Regions from separate parts of the Rhizobium sp. SG570 genome, predicted to be linked through region 1. Evidence: predicted binding sites of a transcription regulator. Region 1 holds the regulator's gene; each other region holds the start of a gene.

Region 1 (5,249 bases):
CAACGAACCAAGCTGTACGGCACGACCGCGCACATCGAGCCCTTCCACCTGGAAGGGAACCACGTGATCGTCACCGGCAAAATCAAACTGACCCAGCGAGGCTGCATTTTCGGCCATTGCTCTACTCCTACTGCGCCCGCGCCCTCAGACGCGGTTTCATATCCTCAGATTGCGCCCAGGCACCAAGCAAGAATCGACTTTTGCGCATGCAGGCGGTTTTCCGCCTCATCGAAAACAACGGATTGCGGACCATCGATCACTTCATCAGTCACTTCCTCCCCGCGATGGGCGGGCAGGCAATGCATGAACAACGCGTCCTTGCCGGCCTGTGCCATCAAAGCCGCGTTGACCTGATAGGGCTGGAAGACGTTGTGACCGCGGGCCCGGTGTTCCTGATTCATGGAAACCCAGGTATCGGTTACCACGCAATCGACACCGGCGACCGCACGGTCGGCATCATGCGAGAGCATGATTTCGGCGCCCTGGTTGCGGGCCCAGTTCAAATAGTGATCCTTGGGCTCGGAACCAAGAGGTACCGCCATGTTCATGCGATAGCCGAACCGCGCCGCGCCTTCGATCAACGAATGCAGCACGTTGTTGCCGTCGCCCGTCCAGGCAATGGTCTTGCCCTTGACCGGGCCGCGATGCTCCTCGAAGGTCATGATGTCGGCCATGATCTGGCAGGGATGCGTATCGTCGGTCAGCGCGTTGATGACCGGAACGGTCGCATGCTCCGCCAGTTCCAGCAGGCGCGAATGATCGGTCGTGCGGATCATGATCGCATCGACATAGCGCGACAGCACCTTCGCCGTATCGCCGATCGTCTCGGCGCGGCCGAGCTGCATTTCGGTTCCGGACAGGAAAAGTGTCTCGCCACCGAGCTGGCGCATGCCGACGTCGAAGGAGACGCGGGTCCGTGTGGAAGGCTTCTCGAAGATCATCGCCAGCATCTTGCCGGCAAGCGGCTTGTCGGCGGTACCCGCCTTCAACGCCCTTTTTCGCACGATCGCGTCATCGATGATGTGGCGCAGATCGGCGGCCGCTACGGCCGAGAGATCGAGAAAGTGTTTCGGAGAAGCCATGTCCTCACCTGTACTCCAGAAAAAACAATAACGCCCGCATAGGGCAAGAACGCCCCGACTGCGGGCGTCGAACTTAGGCTGATTTCTTGACGCGGGCGGCGCGTACACGCTCGGCCGCACGCTCGATGCGAGCAAGACCTTCGCGCGCTTCCTCGGCGGTCACGACCAGCGGCGGCAGCAGGCGAATGACATTGTTGCCGGCCGGAACACCCAGCAGATGCTCGGCGCGGATCGCCTGCAGCAGATCCGCTTGCGGGATGGCTGCCTTGATGCCGAGCATGAGACCTTCGCCGCGGATGTCCTCGATGATATCCGGGAAGCGATCCTTGAGCGAGGCAAGGCCCTGGCGGAAGACCAGCGCCATATCACGCACATGCTCCAGGAAGCCATCGGCCAGCACGATATCGAGCACCGCATTGCCGACCGCCATGGCAAGCGGATTGCCGCCATAGGTCGACCCGTGCGTGCCGGCCTTCATGCCGGAGGCTGCCTCTGCCGTTGCAAGGCATGCGCCGAGCGGGAAACCACCGCCGATACCCTTGGCCACCGCCATGATATCGGGCTTGATGCCGGCCCATTCATGGGCGAAAAGCTTGCCCGTGCGGCCGACGCCGCACTGTACTTCATCGAGCACCAGGAGCAGACCGTGCTCGTCGCAGATATCGCGGAGACCGCGCAGGAATTCGTTGGTCGCCGGGCGGATACCGCCCTCGCCCTGCACCGGCTCGATCAGGATCGCAGCCGTCGCATCGGTGATTGCGGCACGAACCGCATCAAGATCGCCGAAAGCCACCTGGTCAAAGCCGGGGGCCTTCGGGCCGAAGCCTTCGATATACTTTTCCTGGCCACCGGCAGCGATCGTCGCGATGGTACGACCGTGGAAAGCACCTTCGAAGGTGATGATATGGAACTTCTCGGGATGCCCGTTGGCAAACTGATAGCGCCGCGCCGTCTTGATGGCGCATTCCAGCGCTTCGGCGCCCGAATTGGTAAAGAACACCTTGTCAGCGAATGTGGCTTCCGTCAGCCGCTTCGAGAGCTTCTCCTGACCGGGCACTTCGTAGAGGTTGGACAGGTGCCATACCTTGTCAGCCTGCGCCTTCAGCTCGGCCACGAGATGGGGATGCGCATGACCGAGCGAATTGACTGCCACACCGGCCGCGAAATCGAGGTAGCGTTCGCCATTTTCCGTGATCAGCCAGACGCCCTCGCCTCGCTCGAACCGCAGCGGAGCGCGCATATAGGTGTCATAAAGCGCCGCTGTCTCGGCCATGGCGTATCTCCTCGATCACAACCCTAAGGACCAATCGCTTCCTTTCCATGAAACGGGTCCGAAAAAATCAAAAATGCCGCCTTGCGGCGGCGTGGGCACTATTGATGTTTTGCACCGCGATGTCAACAAAACTGGCGATTTAGCAGGTGCGAGAGAGCGGCCGCGGCCGAACGGGATGCGTTGGCCGGATCATATTGCATAAATGCCACGCCAGGACAGCAAGTTGGGGAAAACCTCGAAATCGATTCCTCAAGATTCCCGCGACTCTTGTCACGGAGTCAGCCTCACACTAGGTTAAAAACCAATTGCTAGACTGCATGCGGCGGAACTAGTCACCACAATTTTAGAGCGTTTCGCGCCTCGATCCTATGCGGGGCAATGGTGAAGGATTCTGCCATCGGAAACGCGACAGCGGAGACAGGGCATGAATTGGACAGACGAACGCGTCGAGAAGCTTAAAAAGCTATGGTCCGAAGGGTTGAGCGCCAGCCAGATCGCGGCGCAGTTGGGCGGTGTCAGCCGTAACGCCGTCATCGGCAAGGTGCACCGCTTGAGCCTGCCGGGCCGAGCGAAGGCGGGCGGCACGGCGACCGCTGCCCGAACGCCGAAGCGCGGCGCCTCGGCGCCCCGCGCATCGAATTATACATCGCGCGTCGCAACCCGCACGGTTACCCGCCAGCAGGGCGCGACCATGCTCAAGGAAGAGATTGAGGTCGATGCGGTCAACGAGATCCAATATCGTCCGGCTGCCAACGTCGTCGTTCCGATCTCTCGGCGCCTCGTCCTGACCGAGCTGACGGAACGCACCTGCAAATGGCCCGTCGGTGACCCGCTGAAGGACGATTTCCACTTCTGCGGCAACGAGAGCCCGGATGCATCGCCCTATTGCGGCTACCATCAGCGCCTGGCCTACCAGCCGGTGCATGAACGGCGTCGGCCAGCTCAACCGCGCGGCTGAGATGCCCCATAGAACAATTCCGGGAAAAGTGCGAAGCGGTTTTCCGTCCGGAATTGCGTAAAAACAATAGCATAGAGCGGTCACGCGAGTCCGTGAAACGCGTAACCGCTCCAGATAAGATAAACGAAACGGGCCGAAAGGCCCGTTTTCTGTTTCCGCCGCTATGTCGACGCCTGAACGGGCGTACCCGCTCAAGCTTCCATGGAGTAACCCGCACCGCGAACGGTGCGGATGACATCCTGCATATTGGAGAAATTGAGCGCCTTGCGCAGGCGGCCGACATGCACGTCGACGGTACGTTCGTCGACATAGATATCGTGTCCCCATACGCCGTCGAGCAGCTGCGAACGCGAGAAGACCCGGCCCGGCGAGGACATCAGGAACTCCAGCAGGCGGAATTCCGTCGGTCCCAGCCGCACTTCGCGGCTCTTGCGGTGAACGCGATGGGTCTCGCGATCCAGCTCGATATCGCCGCAACGCAGTACCGTGGAGAGAACCTCCGGGCGGGCGCGCCGCAGCATCGCCTTGACGCGGGCCATCAGCTCCGGCGTCGAGAACGGCTTGACGACGTAATCGTCCGCGCCGGTGGAAAGACCGCGCACGCGCTCGCTTTCCTCGCCGCGGGCCGTCAGCATGATGATCGGCAGGCGCTCCGTCTCCGGCCGCATACGCAGCCGGCGGCAGAGCTCGATGCCGGATACACCGGGGAGCATCCAGTCAAGGATCAGAAGATCGGGGATGCGCTCCTGGAGACGCAATTCGGCTTCATCGCCTCTGAGGATCGTATCGACCTCGAAGCCCTCAGCCTCGAGATTGTAGCGCAGCAGAACGCTGAGCGCTTCCTCGTCTTCTACAACAGCAACTCTCGGAACCATGCGCCTCTGGTCTCCTTTTCTTCGCTTCCAGATTATTCCGTCACCGCGCCAACGGTGTTGGCGGTATCATCCTTCGGGCGCTCGCCTTCTGGCTGGGCGCCGGTCGCCATGTAATAGATCGTCTCGGCGATGTTGGTGGCATGGTCGCCGATGCGCTCGATGTTCTTGGCGCAGAAGAGAAGATGCGTGCAGGTGGTGATGTTGCGCGGATCTTCCATCATGTAGGTCAGCATCTCGCGGAAGAGCGAGGTGTACATCGCGTCGATTTCCTCGTCGCGCTCTCGGATCGACACAGCCTTGTCCGGCGAACGGGTGGCATAGACGTCAAGCACTTCCTTGAGCTGGCTGAGCGCCAGTTCGGAGAGATGCTCGATGCCGCGGGCAAGCCGCCGCGGAACGCCTGTGCCCTGCACGGCGATGACGCGCTTGGCGGTGTTCTTGCCGAGGTCGCCGACACGCTCCAGATCGGAAGCGATGCGGATCGAGCCCATGATCTCGCGCAGGTCGGCGGCCATCGGCTGCCGGCGGGCGATGGTGACGATCGCCTTGTCGCCGACTTCCCGTTCCGCATGATCGAGAATGACGTCGTCGGAAATGACCTTCTGCGCAAGACTGGTATCGCTTTGGACCAGTGCGCGAACGCTGTCGCTGACCATTTGCTCGGCCAGACCGCCCATTTCCGCAATGCGGCGCGTCAGGAACTTCAGGTCTTCGTCATAGGCAGAGAGAATGTGAGTGGAGACCATTTTTCTATCCTCAAGGTGAACTGTGTGAAAGGAGCCGCGCGCACGGCATCATCAACCAAAACGGCCCATGATGTAATCCTGCGTGCGGAAATCGTCGGGATTGGTGAACATTTTATCGGTATCGTTCTCCTCAACCAGATGGCCGAGATGAAACATTGCGGTGCGTTGCGAAACGCGGGCTGCCTGCTGCATGGAATGCGTCACGATGACGATGGTGAAGTTTTCCCGCAGCTCATGGATCAGATCCTCGACCTTTGCGGTTGCGATGGGGTCGAGCGCCGAACATGGCTCGTCCATCAGGATGACCTCTGGACT
Region 2 (5,249 bases), on a different contig from region 1:
GCGGCGCCTGGGCCTGGAAGGCCCGACACCGTACTCACATCGGAGCTTAAAAGAGGAAAACATGGCTGACTTTCGCAACTACCAAAACCGGGCGCAGAGCGGTGCGCAATCCGGTGCGATGATAGACGAAGGCCTTCGAGCTTACATGCTCAAGGTCTATAACCTGATGGCGCTGGGTCTGGCGATCACGGGTGTTGCCGCCTATCTCTCCTTCACCCTCGCTTTCGCCAATGGACAGATCACGACCTTCGGTCAGGCGATCTATCTGAGCCCGCTGAAGTGGGTGGTGATCTTCGCTCCGCTGGCAATGGTCTTCTTCCTGAGCTTCAGGATCAACCGCATGAGCGTAGCCGCCGCGACGACGACCTTCTGGGTCTATGCCGCGCTGGTGGGCCTGTCGCTGTCGTCGATCTTCATTATCTACACCGGCCAGAGCGTGGTGCAGACCTTCTTCGTGACCGCCGCCTCCTTCGGCGCGCTGTCGCTCTTCGGCTACACGACGAAGCGTGATCTCTCTGCGATGGGCTCGTTCATGATGATGGGTCTCTTCGGCCTGATCATCGCCTCCCTCGTCAACATCTTCCTGGCTTCGTCCGCCTTGCAGTTCGCGATCTCCGTGATCGGCGTGCTGATCTTCGCAGGCCTCACCGCCTACGATACGCAGCGGATCAAGGAAATGTACTACACCGCCGACGATGCGACCGTGGCCGGCCGCAAGGCCATCATGGGCGCCCTGTCGCTCTACCTGGACTTCATCAACCTGTTCATGTTCCTGCTGCAGTTCATGGGCAACCGCCGCTAATTGCACGGTTTGAACAACTCATCGGAAAGGCGGCTTCGGCCGCCTTTTTTATTTGCCTGGCTGCCGGCTCTGCGATTTGATATCGACGTTCAAAATCCCAGATCAGGCAATAGAAGCACATGTCCGTCAGCCTTCGCAGCGCAACTCCAGACGACCTCCCGCAAATCACCGCCATCTACCTCGATTCCGTCCTGAACGGCACGGCGAGCTACGAGATCACGCCGCCGAGCGATGAGGAGATGGCAGACCGCTTTCAGGCAATCCGGGAGAAGGGCTATCCCTACATCGTCGCCGAAGACGAGGGCGGCGCATTCCTCGGCTATGCCTATGCCTCGGCGTTCCGCACGCGGCCGGCCTATCGCTGGATGGTGGAGGATTCGATCTATCTTGCCCCGGAAGCCCGCGGGCGGGGCGTCGGGAGGCTGCTGCTGGACGCCTTGGTGGAGAGCTGCCAGACGCTCGGCTTCCGCCAGATGATCGCCGTCATCGGCGGAGCACATCCGGCCTCCGTCGCCGTGCATCGCGCCGCAGGCTTCACCGAGGTAGGGTTGCTGAAAGGCACCGGCTACAAGCACGGCCGATGGCTGGATACCATGCTGATGCAAAAGGCGTTGGGCGATGGTGCGGATACCGATCCGGATCCGTCGGTTTATCCTGGGACGTTGTTCGGCGGGTAGCATTACCCGTATGCCGAGCCTCTGATACCCCCTCGGTCACTTCGGGACAGAGGGGGGCCGCACTATCCTCATACCCACCGTCAATTCAGGGAAACTACTTCTCCACCAGCTTCAGCTGCTTGTCGAAAACCTTCAGCACCTGGCTCAGGTCATGCCCGCGTTTCAGGATCATGCCGCTGGTGCTGACCACCGAGAAGGCGCCCTGCTTGGCGGCCAGCTTCGGGTTCTTTTCGATACGGAAGAGCGGCATCTCGCCGGAGCGTTTGAAGACGGAGAAAACCGCCTTGTCCTTGAGATGATCGATTGCGTAGTCCCGCCACTCGCCTTCGCCGACCATGCGGCCGTAGATCCACAAAATGGCGTCGAGCTCCCGGCGATGAAAGGTCACCGGTATCGGATCCCTGCTCTGTTTGTATTCCCTGAGATCAACAACGACGGAGGTGGTGGTATCGACGGAGCGGCTTTCGCTATGTCGCAAATCCGGCTGATCAGTCATCAATCCCCCAAGGGCTATCTCATGACAGGAGAATGACAGTTTGCCTCAGCCGCTTCAAATTGCAAGACACCTGGCCGCTCACAATTTCTTTTCGGCGCGAGAAAGCATCTTGGCAGCGCCGCATTTCAGTCAAAACGACGCCCAATTTACAAGAATTATAGTCAGCCGTTTGGCGCCGCCGCGCCAAACGGCCCGGCCGGGGCGCATCGATTAAACCCCAGCCCCGAATGCGTCCTCGCCGGGCACCTCCCCTTTTTGGCGGCAGCCAAAATAGGGACCTTTTTGGCGGCAGCCAAAATAGGGGCCTTTTCGGCGCTAGCCGAAACGGAGAGCTTTCAGGCTGATGTGGGAAAAGCCACTCAGCCGTCCGAGCCGATCGTCAAGACAGTTGCCCCGATGATGGCGGCCGGATCACCCGAAGGCGTCGAAGCCTGCAGGAGAACGGCAAGCCCTTTCCTACCGGCTTTATCAAGCACATTGGCGGGCAAGACGATGTTCATGGCCTTGCCATCCCACATGCCCACGGTTTCGACATCGGAGACCGCATGCATATAGGCAATCTGCTGGCCGTTGTTTTCGCCGCCCTTCGGAGCCACCATCTGTTCCTTGTCGAAATAGACGACGACCACATTGGCCTTGCCCTGGCCAGCACCGATCTTGATCTCGAGCTCGTCGCCCTTCATGGCGGCATTCACCGGCACGATCAGCCCTTCGCCTCCACGCTGGAAGTCATCAAGCTTGACATTGATTGCGCCGAGGTCGGCACCATTCATATGATCCCGGCCATTGACGACGGCCTGGGGGGTATAGACCCCGCTCCGGCCCAGCGCGCGGGCATAGGCATATTGGCGCGCCGTATTGTCCTTGGACGCCATGGTGTCGCTCCAGCCGAGATAGTTCCAGTAGTCGACATGATAGGCGAGCGCCACAACGTCGCCCTGGCGGATCAGCTTGCGGAACGCCGCATCGGCGGGCGGACAGGAGGCGCAGCCCTGCGCGGTGAAAAGCTCGACCACGCCCTTGATCTTCGCAGCCTCCTGCGCATGCAGCGAACTTGCCAGCGCGATGCCTGCCAGAAGTGGAACCGAAAATCGAAGGCGCATTCCCTTGTACCTCTTTCTCAAATTCGAGAGTGTCTGCCCGTGCAGACCTCGAAACCGCTCACGCTCCCTGGGGCAACCAAGTCCGTATCAAGCCCGAAAAATCTGAAACAAGAGATAATAGTTTAGCGCGATGACGCAAAGTCACGATGGGGTGAGGCAAAGGCCCGACAACGCGCGTCTCGTACACATCAGCGTGAAAAAAGACGACGCCGGGAAACTTCCCCGGCGGCATGCAATCATGGCTTCAAAGCCTATCAGGCCTATCAGGCAGCGAGATCGCGCAGAACGGTCTGCAAGATGCCGCCATTGTTGACGTAGATGATCTCATCCAGCGTATCGATACGGCAGATGATCGGGATATCGCGAACCGTGCCGTCGCCATAGGTGATCTTGGCGATCTTGCGCTCGCGCGGCTTGATATGTTCCAGGCCCTCGATCGAGACGATCTCGTCGCCCTTAAGGCCAAGGGTTGCCCAGGTGGTGCCCTCCTCGAAGACGAAGGGGATGACGCCCATGCCCACCAGGTTCGAGCGGTGGATGCGCTCGAAGGACTGGGCGATCACGGCGCGCACGCCGAGCAGGTTGGTGCCCTTGGCAGCCCAGTCGCGCGACGAGCCGTTGCCGTATTCGACGCCGGCGAAGATGACGAGCGGAACGCCCTCGGCTTTGTACTGCATGGCCGCATCGTAGATCGAGGTCTCTTCCTTGGACGGATAGTGGATGGTGTAGCCACCCTCCTTGCCGTTCGGGCCGAGCATGTGGTTGCGGATGCGGATATTGGCGAAGGTGCCGCGCATCATCACTTCATGATTGCCGCGGCGCGTGCCGTACTGGTTGAAGTCGGCAACGCCGACGCCATGGTCGATGAGGTAGGAACCGGCCGGCGAGGCAGCCTTGATCGAACCGGCCGGGGAAATATGGTCGGTGGTGATCTTGTCGCCGAACAGGCCGAGAACGCGGGCGCCCTTGATGTCGGAAATGCCGGCGCCGGTCTTGCCCATGCCGACGAAGTAAGGCGGGTTCTGCACATAGGTCGAGTTGTCGTCCCAGGCATAGGTCTGGCCCGGAGGAACCTGCACGGCCTGCCAGTTGGCATCGCCCTTGAAGACGTCGGCGTACTTGGATTCATACAGTTCGCGGGTGACGTATTTCAGGATGAATTCCTGGATCTCGTGCGAGGTCGGCCAGATGTCCTTGAGATAGACCGGCTTGCCGTTCTGGTCTTCGCCGAGCGGCTCCTTGGTCAGATCGAGCTGCACCGAGCCGGCGAGCGCATAGGCGACGACGAGCGGCGGCGAGGCCAGGTAATTTGCCTGGACATCAGGCGAAATGCGGCCTTCGAAGTTGCGATTGCCGGAGAGGACGCCTGATACGATCAGGCCCTTGTCGTTGATCGTCTTCGAGATCGGCGCCGGCAGCGGGCCGGAATTGCCGATGCAGGTGGTGCAGCCGAAGCCGACCAGATTGAAGCCGAGCTTGTCAAGATCGGCCTGCAGGCCGGACTTGGCGAGATATTCGCCGACGACCTGGCTTCCCGGTGCCAGCGAGGTCTTGACCCACGGCTTGGTCTTCAGGCCCTTGGCGACGGCGTTGCGGGCGAGAAGGCCGGCAGCGATCAGCACCGACGGGTTCGAGGTGTTGGTGCAGGACGTGATGGCGGCGATCGCAACGTCACCATGGCCGAGATCGAAGTCCGTGCCTTCCACCGCATAGCGGTTCGAAAGCTGGCCGGGCTTCTTGTATTCGGTGTCCAGCGAGGTAGCGAAGCCGGAGGCGATGTTTTCCAGCGCGATACGGCCTTCCGGGCGCTTCGGGCCGGCCATCGACGGCACGACGTCGCCGAGATCGAGCTCCAGCGTATCGGTGAAGACGAGGTCGGCGCCGTCATTGTCACGCCACATGCCCTGCGCCTTGGAATAGGCTTCGACGAGCGCGATGCGGTCCTTGGCGCGGCCGGACATGTTGAGATAGTTCAGCGTTTCCTTGTCGACCGGGAAGAAGCCGCAGGTCGCTCCATATTCCGGACCCATGTTGCCGATGGTGGCGCGGTCGGCGAGCGGCAGCGCGTCGAGGCCGGGGCCGAAGAATTCGACGAACTTGGAAACAACGCCCTTCTTGCGCAGCATCTGCACGACGGTCAGCACGAGGTCGGTCGCGGTGACGCCTTCCTT
Region 3 (5,249 bases), on a different contig from region 1:
TACGTTCCAGCATCTCTTCCTTGGCCTTGGTATATTCCTCCCAGTGCACGCGGCTCTGGAGGTCCATCGGCGACAGTTTCCATTGTTTCAGCGGATCCTGAATGCGCATGCCGAAACGGAATTCCTGCTCCTCGTCGGTGATCGAGAACCAGTATTTGATGAGGATGATGCCAGAGCGCACCAGCATGCGCTCGAAATCGGGAACAGAGCGGAAAAATTCTTCGAGCTCCTCCGATGTGCAGAAACCCATGACGCGCTCGACGCCGGCGCGGTTATACCAGCTGCGGTCGAACAGCACCATTTCGCCGGCGGTCGGCAGATGGGCCGTGTAGCGCTGGAAATACCATTGATGACGCTCGCGCTCCGACGGCGCCGGCAGCGCGACCACGCGGCAGACGCGCGGATTGAGGCGCTGCGTGACCCGCTTGATGGCGCCGCCCTTGCCGGCGGAATCGCGGCCCTCGAACAGCACGACAACCTTCAGCTTCTTGTATTGCACCCAGTCCTGCAGGCGCACGAGTTCGTGCTGGAGGCGAAAGAGCTCGCGGAAATAGATCCTGCGGTCGAGCGAGGGGCCGGTCTCGTCACCCATCCCCTCGGCAACCAGCTCGTCCAGGCGATCTTCCTCGAGCTGCATCTCCAGTTCTTCGTCGAAGCTATCGACAATCTCGTCCTTGATGCGGTTGAGCCGATCCTGGGTCTCTTCGGTCATTGCGCGCTTCCTGCTCTGTTTTCCTATTGATGTTGAAATATTCGACCGGAAGGAGCCAGCGCGCTCGCGCTCACTCAAGTCGCGGTATTACTCGGCAGTCCAGCCGCCATCGACGGAAAGCGTCGTGCCGGTGATCTGCTTGGCCGCGTCGCTGCACAGAAATACGGCGACAGCGGCAATTTCATCCACGGTGACGAATTCCTTCGTCGGTTGGGCGGCGAGCAGCACGTCGTGCTTGACCTGCTCTTCCGTCATGTTGCGTGCCTTCATCGTCTCTGGGATCTGCTTTTCGACCAGCGGCGTCCAGACGTAACCCGGCGCGATCGCATTGACGGTGACGCCATCCTGCGCAGCTTCCAAGGCGATCGTCTTGGTCAGGCCGGTGATCCCGTGCTTGGCCGATACATAGGCCGACTTGAAAGGCGAGGCGACCAGCGCATGCGCCGAGGACGTGTTGATGATGCGGCCCCACTTGCGGGCCTTCATGCCGGGAATGGCGGCCTTGATCGCATAGAAGGCGGCCAGAAGATTGATGCGGATGATCGCTTCCCATTTGTCATCCGGGAATTCCTCGATCGGGGCGACAAACTGGATGCCGGCATTGTTGACGAGAACATCGAGGCTGCCGAAGGCTTTCTCGGCATCGCGCACCATTGAGGTCACTTCCTCGCCGTTCATCATGTTGGCGCCGGAATAGCGGCACTTCACGCCGAAATCGGCTTCGATCGCTGCGCGTTCCCTCTCGATCGCGTCGGCATCGCCGAGACCGTTGATCGTAACGTTCGCACCTTCGGCGGCAAAGGCGCGCGCAATCGCAAGCCCGATGCCGCTCGTCGAACCAGTGACCAGCGCATTCTTCGAAGTCAACGAACCCATAATGCAACTCCCGCAATCTCTATGACATGGTTGAGCAAATGGAAAATGCCGAGATGAGCGCACACTGCCAGTGTCATATGTCGCTTTGATAACAGATCCGACGGCCAGTCGGCGGCAACTATCCGGCAACTGACATTTCACTGTCATGCAACCATGCAAGTTTTCGCCGCTGCGCCCGGCGGTTTTCTCCAACTGTGGAAAAATGCGATGAAGGTCGAAGACATTCTGAAGCATGCCTATGCGATGCCGTTGACCAATCCTTCCTATCCTCCCGGACCCTATCGGTTCTTCAATCGCGAATACATCATCATAACCTATCGCACCACGCGCGAGGCACTGCAGGCCGTGGTGCCGGAGCCGCTCGAAATCGACGAGCCGCTGGTGAAATACGAATTCATCCGCATGCCCGACTCCACCGGCTTCGGCGACTATACGGAGACCGGGCAGGTCATCCCGGTCAGATATCGGGGCCAGGCTGGCGGCTACGTCCATTCCATGTATCTGGACGACGATGCGCCGATCACCGGCGGCCGCGAGATCTGGGGCTTCCCGAAGAAACTCGCCAATCCAAAGATCGTCAACGAAGGCGAGGTCATCGTCGGCACGCTGCATTACGGCAGCGTGCTGTGCGCGACGGGAACGATGGGCTACAAGCACAAGCCGGTAGAGCAGGCACCGTTGCTTGCCGCTCTGTCCGAGCCCAATTTCCTGATCAAGATCGTGCCGCATGTCGACGCCAGGCCGCGCATCTGCGAGCTCGTGCGCTACTACCTGACCGATATCACCATCAAGGAAGCCTGGACCTCGCCCGCCGCCCTCGATCTCAGGCCGCATGTGATGGCGGACGTGGCGCGGCTGCCGGTTCTGGAAGTGGTCTCGGCCGTCCATTTCACCGCGGATCTGACGCTCGGGCTCGGCGAAGTCGTTCACGACTATCTCGCCGAGCGCAGGTAACAAAGCCTTACCTTTCCCTTTGCTGGAGATGCACCGTGCTCGAACGAAACGCCAAAGCCGCAGTGCCGACGATCCCCGAAATTGCCGCGCAGTATGATCGTGTCGCCCTGGTATTTCAGGGCGGCGGCGCACTCGGTGCCTATCAGGCTGGCGTCTACCAGGCTCTGGCGGAGGCGGGATGCGAGCCAACATGGCTTTCCGGCGTGTCCATCGGCGCCGTCAACGCGGCCATCATCGCCGGCAACGAGCCGCGCCACCGCCTGCAGCGCCTCGAACAGTTCTGGCAGATCATTTCCGGCCGCAAGATCTGGGCCTACACGCCGGAAGGCGACGTCTTCCGCGACATCCGCAACCGCACCAGCTCATGGATGACCATGACGATGGGGCAGCCCGGCTTCTTCAAGCCGCGCTTCCCCAATCCATGGCTCGAACTGCCGGGCGCAGAGGGCGCTACAAGCTTCTATGATTCCGCCGAACTGAAGAAAACGCTGGAGATGCTGATCGATTTCGACGTGCTGAACGACGGCAAGAAGCGCTTCAGCGTCGGCGCGGTCAATGTCAGGACGGGCAACTTCGTCTATTTCGACACCGACAATCTGCGCATCGAACCGGAACACATCATGGCGAGCGGCGCGCTGCCGCCCGCCTTGCCGGCCGTCCGCATAGAAGGTGAATATTATTGGGACGGCGGCATCGTCTCCAATACTCCGCTGCAATATCTGCTCGACCAGGAGGAGGATCGCAGCTCGCTGGTATTCCAGGTCGATCTGTTCAGCGCGCGCGGCGTGTTGCCGCGCAGCATGCCGGACGTGCTGTCGCGCCACAAGGACATCATGTATTCAAGCCGCACCCGGCAGAACACCGACAATTTCAAGCGTATCCACGGGCTGAAGATGAAGCTGCTCGGCGCTCTGAAGCGCGTCCCGAAGGACCAGCTGACCCCGGAAGAGGAAGAGTTGATCATCGACTATTCCGATGCCGGCGTCGTCAACATCGTCCACCTGATCTATCAGCACAAGAACTACGAGGGCCACGCCAAGGACTATGAATTCTCCGGCACCTCGATGCGCGAACATTGGGACATGGGCCTCGAGGACACCAAGCGCACACTGCGCCATACCGAATGGCTGCTGCCGCCCCTCAGCGACGACGCCGTTGCGATCCACGACCTGCATCGCGAAGACCCGGTCTGAGACGGCACCGTTTTGGTGCCTATGCGCTCGTGAGCATCACGACTTCCGTTCTGATCCGGGCGTCATCGATTTCCACGATCCGATAGCCGAACGCGTCGGTATCCACCCGAAGCGGGTCGGAATGCCTAATGATTTGATAGGAAACAGCCGGCGTGGCGAACTGGCTGATATTCGCTTGGCGGACCTCGTCTATCATGTGGTAATGACCGCAAAATACCGATAGCTCGCAATCGGTGCGGGAAAGAAGCAGCGTCTTGACCTCATCCCGGTCACGCAAGGCGACGCCAGCCTGCTCCAGGGGCGTATCGATCGCAAGGACCGGATGATGCACAAAGAGCGCTGCCTTGCTTACGCCATCGAGTTCACGGGCAAGCCAGGCGCGCTGATCGTCGCCCAGCACGTTATCGGACGAATCAAGAAAGATGCGTTTCAGATGTCCGTTATTGTGTGAAAAGCACATCTTTCCTTCGACGGCACCATCGTCCATGCGACAATGTTGCACGACGTTGGGATAGGTATCGTGGTTGCCGAGGATGATGGACACTTTGAAATCATAGCCGCCCAGAATCTCGAAAAAGCCCCGAACCGATTCCTGCGTCCCGATATCGCCACCAAATACGACATCAGAGATGCCCTTGCCGACGATATCGTCGAGAACTAGCCGAAGATGGTCCTCATGCTCTCGAGGCTCGTCGAGATAGCGCATTTTGGTGCCGGCCATTTCGGCTCCCATCGTCAGTTTCTGGCCGAGGTGAGCGTCGGTTAAGTGAGCGATAACAGTTCTGGTCATTGCCGGACCTCAATTCGAGAAGATGCTGTGGTGTTCAGAGTCGTGATCTAACACCGCAACCTATGATGCCGACCCGACTCGATGCTTCGACCCGTGTCGAAGCGTGGGAACATCTTTCCTGCTAAGATGGCGGCTGACCTCAGGAGCCATGATGATGAACCAACAGCCGAATATTGCCGCCGCAGCCTTTCTGATTGCTGATTCCGCTCGCGCCGTCATGCTCACCGCATTGCTCGACGGACGCGCGCGGCCGGCCGGTGAGCTCGCCTATTGCGCCGGCGTGACCGCGCAGACGGCCAGCTCGCATCTGGGCAAACTGCTGGCGGGCGGCATGCTAACGGTCGAAACGGAAGGGCGTCACCGTTACTATCGCCTGGCCGGCTCTCATGTGGCCCTTGTTCTCGAAAACCTCGCCTCCATAGGACCGAGGGAACCTGTTCGCCGAAGAGCGCTCACGCATGACGCACAAAAACTCCAGTTTGCGCGCTGCTGCTACGACCATCTGGCCGGCCGCGTCGGCGTGGCGGTCGCCTGCGGGCTGCAAGAGCGAGGCTTTCTCGTTGCGGCATCCGATAAACAATTCGAGGTAACGCAAGCCGGCGCGGATTGGTTTGCATGCGTTGGCCTCGAGGTCGCGGCGGTCAAGCCGGGCCGGCGCGGTCTCGCCCGGCAATGCCTCGATTGGACGGAGCGGCAATACCATCTCGCCGGCCCGCTCGGCGTT
Region 4 (5,249 bases), on a different contig from region 1:
AAACCCCAGAAGAATTCCGGTCTGCCGCAAAAGCAGGCTCCGGCGGTGACGCAGGCCGAGCAGCAGCAATTCCCGCCGGACAGACCCTACGATCCGTCAGCCAACAAGGTCCGTCAGGTCGGGCCGCAATTCCTTGCGACCGACCAAGGTGGCATTGACCTGAAGCATCCGAAAGAGGCCGGGCCGCAGCCGACGCAATAGGCTGCCGCAACAGGGAAATGATGACTTCGTCGCCTACTTCCTGCGCGAGGTTGCGGTAAGAGCGTCCAGAGCGTCAGGCCGGCTCGTAACGGACATAGGCGAACTCGTCGCCATCGGGCGACCAGTTCGGCACGTTGATGCTTCCTTGTCCGCCGAAGAGTTCGAACAGCGTCGTGAGATCGCCGCCATCCATATCCATCAACCGCATCCGCACATTCAGATCGCGCGGATGGTCGAAGACTTCAGGATCGTAGGAGATCAGCACGACCTTGTCGTTCCTGGGAGATGGATGGGCAAACCAATTGCCATAATTATCATCGGTCAGTTGCTGCAACCCCGTGCCGTCGGGATGAATGCGCCAGATCTGCATGAGACCGGTGCGGCTGGAGTTGAAATAGATCCATTGCCCATCGGCCGAAAAATCCGGGCCATCGTTGCGGCCCTCGCCATGCGTCAGCCGCGTCTCTTCACCGCCGTCGATCGAGATCGTGTAGATATCGAAGACGTTGTCGCGGATGCCGCAATAGGAGAAGCGCTGCCCGTCGGGTGACCAGCCGTGCCAATAGGACGGCAGGTTGGTCGTGACCTGCCTAGGCGTGCCGCCTTCGGCCGGCAGCACATAGATGCAGGATTTGCCATGCTCCGTCTTGTCGGAAATCGCGATCAGCGATCCGTCGGGAGAAATCCCATGATCGTTGTTGCACTGCGTGGCGAAGCCGGTATCGACGCGAACGATCTTGCCAACGCCACCCAACGGCAGCCGGTAAAGCAGACCGTCGCCGTTCAGCAGCAAATAGCGTCCGTCAGGCGAATAGTTCGGCGCCTCGATCAGCTGGTCCGTCTGGAAGACCACCCGGTTCGCACCCGTGCGGATATTGTAGATCTCGACCGAGCTGCGCATACTTTCCCCTTTAACGCCGGCGTTGCGATCAGCGATCGCGGAACCGGTTGGTGATCGGATAGCGGCGATCACGACCAAAATTCTTCTTGGTGATCTTCACGCCCGGAGCCGACTGGCGGCGCTTGTACTCGGCGAGATAAAGCAGATGCTCGATACGATGCACTGTCGCGACATCATGTCCGCGCGCCACGATCTCTTCGACCGACATTTCCTTTTCCACCAGGCATTCGAGGATATCGTCGAGCACCGGATAGGGCGGAAGCGAATCCTGGTCTGTCTGGTTCGGCCTCAGTTCAGCCGAAGGCGCCTTGTCGATGATGTTGTAGGGGATCACCTCGCCTGAAGGGCCGAGCGCGCCCGGCGGCACATGCAGGTTGCGCCAGCGCGACAACGCATAGACCTGCATCTTGTAGAGATCCTTGATGGGATTGAAGCCACCGTTCATGTCGCCATAGAGCGTGGCATATCCAACGGACATTTCCGACTTGTTGCCCGTCGTCACCACCATCGAGCCAAATTTGTTGGAGATCGCCATCAGGATGGTACCGCGGGCACGGCTCTGCAGATTTTCCTCGGTGATGCCGCTTTCCGTACCTTCGAACAGATCGGACAAGGCCGTCGTGAAGCCGGTGACAGGATCCTCGATCGGCACGATATCGTAGCGGCAGCCGAGCGCCTTGGCGCAATCCGCCGCATCCTTCAAAGAATCCTCTGAGGTATAGCGATAGGGCAGCATGACGGTGCGTACGCGCTCCTCTCCGAGCGCATCCACCGCAATCGCCGCGCAGATCGCCGAGTCGATACCGCCGGACAGGCCGAGCACGACCGACTTGAAGCCGTTCTTGTTCACGTAGTCGCGGAAGCCCAGCAGGCAGGCGCGGTAATCGGCCTCCTCGCCTTCCGGAATATGCGCCATCGGTCCTTCGGCGCAATGCCAGACGTCGCCATTCTTCTTCCAGGTGGTGACTGCCAGCGCGGTCTCGAACTGGCTCATCTGGAACGCCAGGGTCTTGTCGGCATTGAAGCCGAAGCTCGCGCCATCGAAAACAAGTTCGTCCTGGCCGCCAACCTGGGCGGCGAAAATGAGCGGTAAACCTGACTCGATCACCTGCCGCAATGCGACCTGGTGACGGACATCGACCTTGCCACGATAGTAAGGCGAACCATTCGGAACCAGCAGGATTTCCGCACCGCTCTCGGCCAGCGTTTCGCAGATGCCGAGATCGTTCCAGATCTCCTCGCAAATCGGTATGCCAAGGCGGACGCCGCGAAAATTGACAGGCCCCGCGATGGTCCCTTCGTCGAAAACCCGCTTCTCGTCGAACTCGCCGTAGTTCGGCAAATCGACCTTGTCCCTGATGAAGATGACTTTACCGCCATCTAGCACGGCCACGGAATTGTAGCGGCCGGTGTCGTCCTGCCGTGGGACACCGACGACGACGCCTGGCCCGCCATCGGCGGTATCGGCAGCGAGACTTTCAACGGCTTTCCAGCAGGCGCGGATGAAGGCCGGCTTCAGCACCAGATCCTCCGGCGGATAGCCGGAAATGAACAATTCCGTCAACATCAGGAGCTGCGCGCCTTCGCGCGCCGCCTCGGCCCGCGCTTCGCGCGCCTTGGCCAGATTGCCGGAAACGTCGCCGACCGTCGGATTGAGCTGCGCGACGGCGATACGGATGGTCTGAGTGATCGGGCCTTGCTCTGTCATGCCATACATTTAGCGATGGCATTCTTCTTCCGCAACCGCCTTCGTTCACCTGCAGGTATCAAAGATCGCACTACGCGCATAGGCGGTATTTTTACCCGGAAAACTACCAGGTCAGCCTTGCGGTTCATCCAGAATTCATGACAGAAACGTGACAATTATATGAATACCCTATAGCATTCGGAGAAACCCTTGGTCGATCTGGTCATTGGTTCCGCTTTGGCGGGCAGGCTCGTTCTTTTCCAGAAAATCGGCGCAGCGAGGCAGAAATCAGCCGTCCTGCGCCAAGTTCTGAGCCTTACTCTGACCTTGCTGCTCGCACTGTCGATCGTCATTGCCGTCGAATGGATTGTGCGCGGTGAGTTTTCGACCGTCCCGTCCTATCTCTTTTCTCCGTCTCGCCCCGGCTTCACCACCATCGGCATCGTCATGCTGACTATGCTCATTTTGGATGCGGCTCTCGGCCGAGCGCATCTATCGGTCTTGATCGTCGCACCGCTGCTGTTGGTTCCGGCGTTCATCTCCAGCCAGAAGCAGAACTATCTCTCCGATCCGCTCTATCCGTCTGATTTCCTGTTTGCACGGCAGATCATGGAATTGATGCCTGTGATGGTGCGCGATCGGCCGTGGACCGCCGCGGCACTCGCCATCGGCGTCATTGCGTCCCTCGCCGCCCTCGCCTTTCTGTGGCGCCATGCTTGGCAACACGCCGCCGCGCTATCGCAAAAGGCGCGCATGATCAGGCTGTCGGTATGCCTGCCGCTTGCGGCGCTGTTCGTTTCGCAGATGGACCCGACGCAATATTCCTCCATCCGTGAGAAACTGCGCATCATCCCGATCGTCTGGGATCAGAAGGAAAACTACAGCTACAACGGCTTCGTCATCGCCTTCTCGCTCAACCTGCCGATGGCCGATGTCAAATCCCCGGCGGGCTACGGACCGGATGCGATCGATGCCATTCCGGCGAGAAACTACGGCTATCTCTCCGGTCCGCGCGAGAAGCCTGACGTCATCATGCTGATGAGCGAATCCCTCTGGGATCCGACCCGGCTGTCCAATGTCGCCTTTACGCCCGATCCGATGCCGACGATCCGCTCCAGACAATCCGGTTACGTCTTTTCGCCTGAGTTCGGCGGCATGACCGCCAATGTCGAATTCGAGGCGCTGACGGGCTTTTCCAATGCCTTCCTGCCCTATGGCAGCATACCCTATCAGCAATATGTGCGCCGGCCCATGCCGTCGCTTGCCACCTTCTTCCGCGGCGAAGGCTATGCGGCACGCGCGCTCCACCCCTTCAGCGGCTGGTTCTGGAATCGCAACGAAGTCTACAAGGCTTTCGGCTTCGAGGAGTTCCACACCGATGAAACCCTGCCGCCGATGGAGAGGCGCGGCATGTTCGCCGCCGACGATTCCCTGATGAAGGAAATCATGCGCGAGGGAGACGAAGCCGATCAGCCATTCTTCTTCTTCGCTGTCACTCTCCAGGGACATGGCCCTTACGAACCCAATCGCTTTGCACAGAATACCGTCGATATCACCGGCAACCTGAACGACGACGATCGTGCAACGCTCGCCACCTATGCGCAGGGCGTTCGGGAATCCGATGACAGTCTGAAGATGCTGATGGATTGGGCTGAAAAGCGTGACCGTGAAACCATCATCGTCCTCTGGGGCGATCACCTGCCGCCGCTCGGCAGCGCCTATCCGAACACCGGCTACATGCCCCAGCAGGTGGCGACGCGAAAGGCACCGCTCGACGTCATGAAACAGGAGCACGAAACGCCGCTGGTCATCTGGTCGAGCAAGAATGGCGTACGCAAGGATGTCGGCACGATCAGCCCGTCGCAACTGCCCTATCACGTGTTGAAAACAGCCGGATATGAGCATCCCTTCTACACCGGCTTCCTCGGCCGCGTGCAGAAGAAATACACCATCGTCGACCGTTATCAGCTCGCGACGCGCGACAACGAGACTTTCCCGGACTGGGCGCGCAACGAGCAGCACCTCGATCCGACGGTGCGCGACTATCGCCATCTGCAGCACGACATCATGTTCGGACGGGAATACGGATTGGACCGCTTCTTCCCGTCGCATAGCTGGCTGATCAGCCAAGGGAGTTAGCGGATCGAACACAATGGTCGAGCCGAACACGCAAGGTTGGATTCGATCCACCATGCTGCAACCCTTTTCGCGTTGCATTTTCGTTGGGCAGTCGAATACTTGGCGCTCAAAGACGATCAAGCCCCCGGAGTATCCTCATGTACAATCTGCCAAATTTCGTCCACCAGCATTTCGACAAGACGGCCGAAGAGCTGGGCGAGACAGAAAAGCGCGTGCTCAAGAAAGCGCATGAGCGCAAGATCGTCTCGACCGATATCAACGCGGCCTTCTCCGCCAATGCGTCCTATGGCGAACGCCTCGCCGACGGCATCGCCCGTGTTG

Evidence for each region. The regulator PhoB, encoded in region 1, activates phosphate uptake and scavenging genes when phosphate is short. The targets are predictions, from matches to a motif close to TGTCATNNANCTGTCAT.
Region 2: FHT28_RS24810 (DUF2794 domain-containing protein) is a predicted target of PhoB. The motif match lies at 1,997-2,013, and genes of this name have one in related genera.
Region 3: FHT28_RS11090 (acetoacetate decarboxylase) is a predicted target of PhoB. The motif match lies at 1,719-1,735, and genes of this name have one in related genera.
Region 4: FHT28_RS22925 (LTA synthase family protein) is a predicted target of PhoB. The motif match lies at 2,948-2,964, and genes of this name have one in related genera.

The regions. Positions count from the first base shown of each region.
Region 1 is NZ_JAAZQI010000017.1:24,838-30,086, reverse strand. It holds gene FHT28_RS27555 (Hsp33 family molecular chaperone) at 1-117, opposite strand, end outside; gene argF (ornithine carbamoyltransferase) at 165-1,082, opposite strand; gene FHT28_RS27545 (aspartate aminotransferase family protein) at 1,156-2,355, opposite strand; gene FHT28_RS27540 (GcrA family cell cycle regulator) at 2,780-3,313, shown strand; gene phoB (phosphate regulon transcriptional regulator PhoB) at 3,505-4,188, opposite strand; gene phoU (phosphate signaling complex protein PhoU) at 4,221-4,934, opposite strand; gene pstB (phosphate ABC transporter ATP-binding protein PstB) at 4,986-5,249, opposite strand, start outside.
Region 2 is NZ_JAAZQI010000013.1:191,207-196,455, forward strand. It holds gene FHT28_RS24800 (Bax inhibitor-1/YccA family protein) at 62-802, shown strand; gene FHT28_RS24805 (GNAT family N-acetyltransferase) at 922-1,479, shown strand; gene FHT28_RS24810 (DUF2794 domain-containing protein) at 1,574-1,975, opposite strand; gene FHT28_RS24815 (thioredoxin family protein) at 2,335-3,078, opposite strand; gene acnA (aconitate hydratase AcnA) at 3,342-5,249, opposite strand, start outside.
Region 3 is NZ_JAAZQI010000004.1:255,499-260,747, forward strand. It holds gene ppk2 (polyphosphate kinase 2) at 1-712, opposite strand, end outside; gene FHT28_RS11085 (3-hydroxybutyrate dehydrogenase) at 800-1,588, opposite strand; gene FHT28_RS11090 (acetoacetate decarboxylase) at 1,796-2,542, shown strand; gene FHT28_RS11095 (patatin-like phospholipase family protein) at 2,578-3,735, shown strand; gene FHT28_RS11100 (metallophosphoesterase) at 3,755-4,525, opposite strand; gene FHT28_RS11105 (winged helix-turn-helix domain-containing protein) at 4,680-5,249, shown strand, end outside.
Region 4 is NZ_JAAZQI010000012.1:67,142-72,390, reverse strand. It holds gene FHT28_RS22940 (hypothetical protein) at 1-201, shown strand, start outside; gene FHT28_RS22935 (TolB family protein) at 275-1,102, opposite strand; gene FHT28_RS22930 (NAD+ synthase) at 1,131-2,810, opposite strand; gene FHT28_RS22925 (LTA synthase family protein) at 3,057-4,928, shown strand; gene FHT28_RS22920 (DUF1003 domain-containing protein) at 5,066-5,249, shown strand, end outside.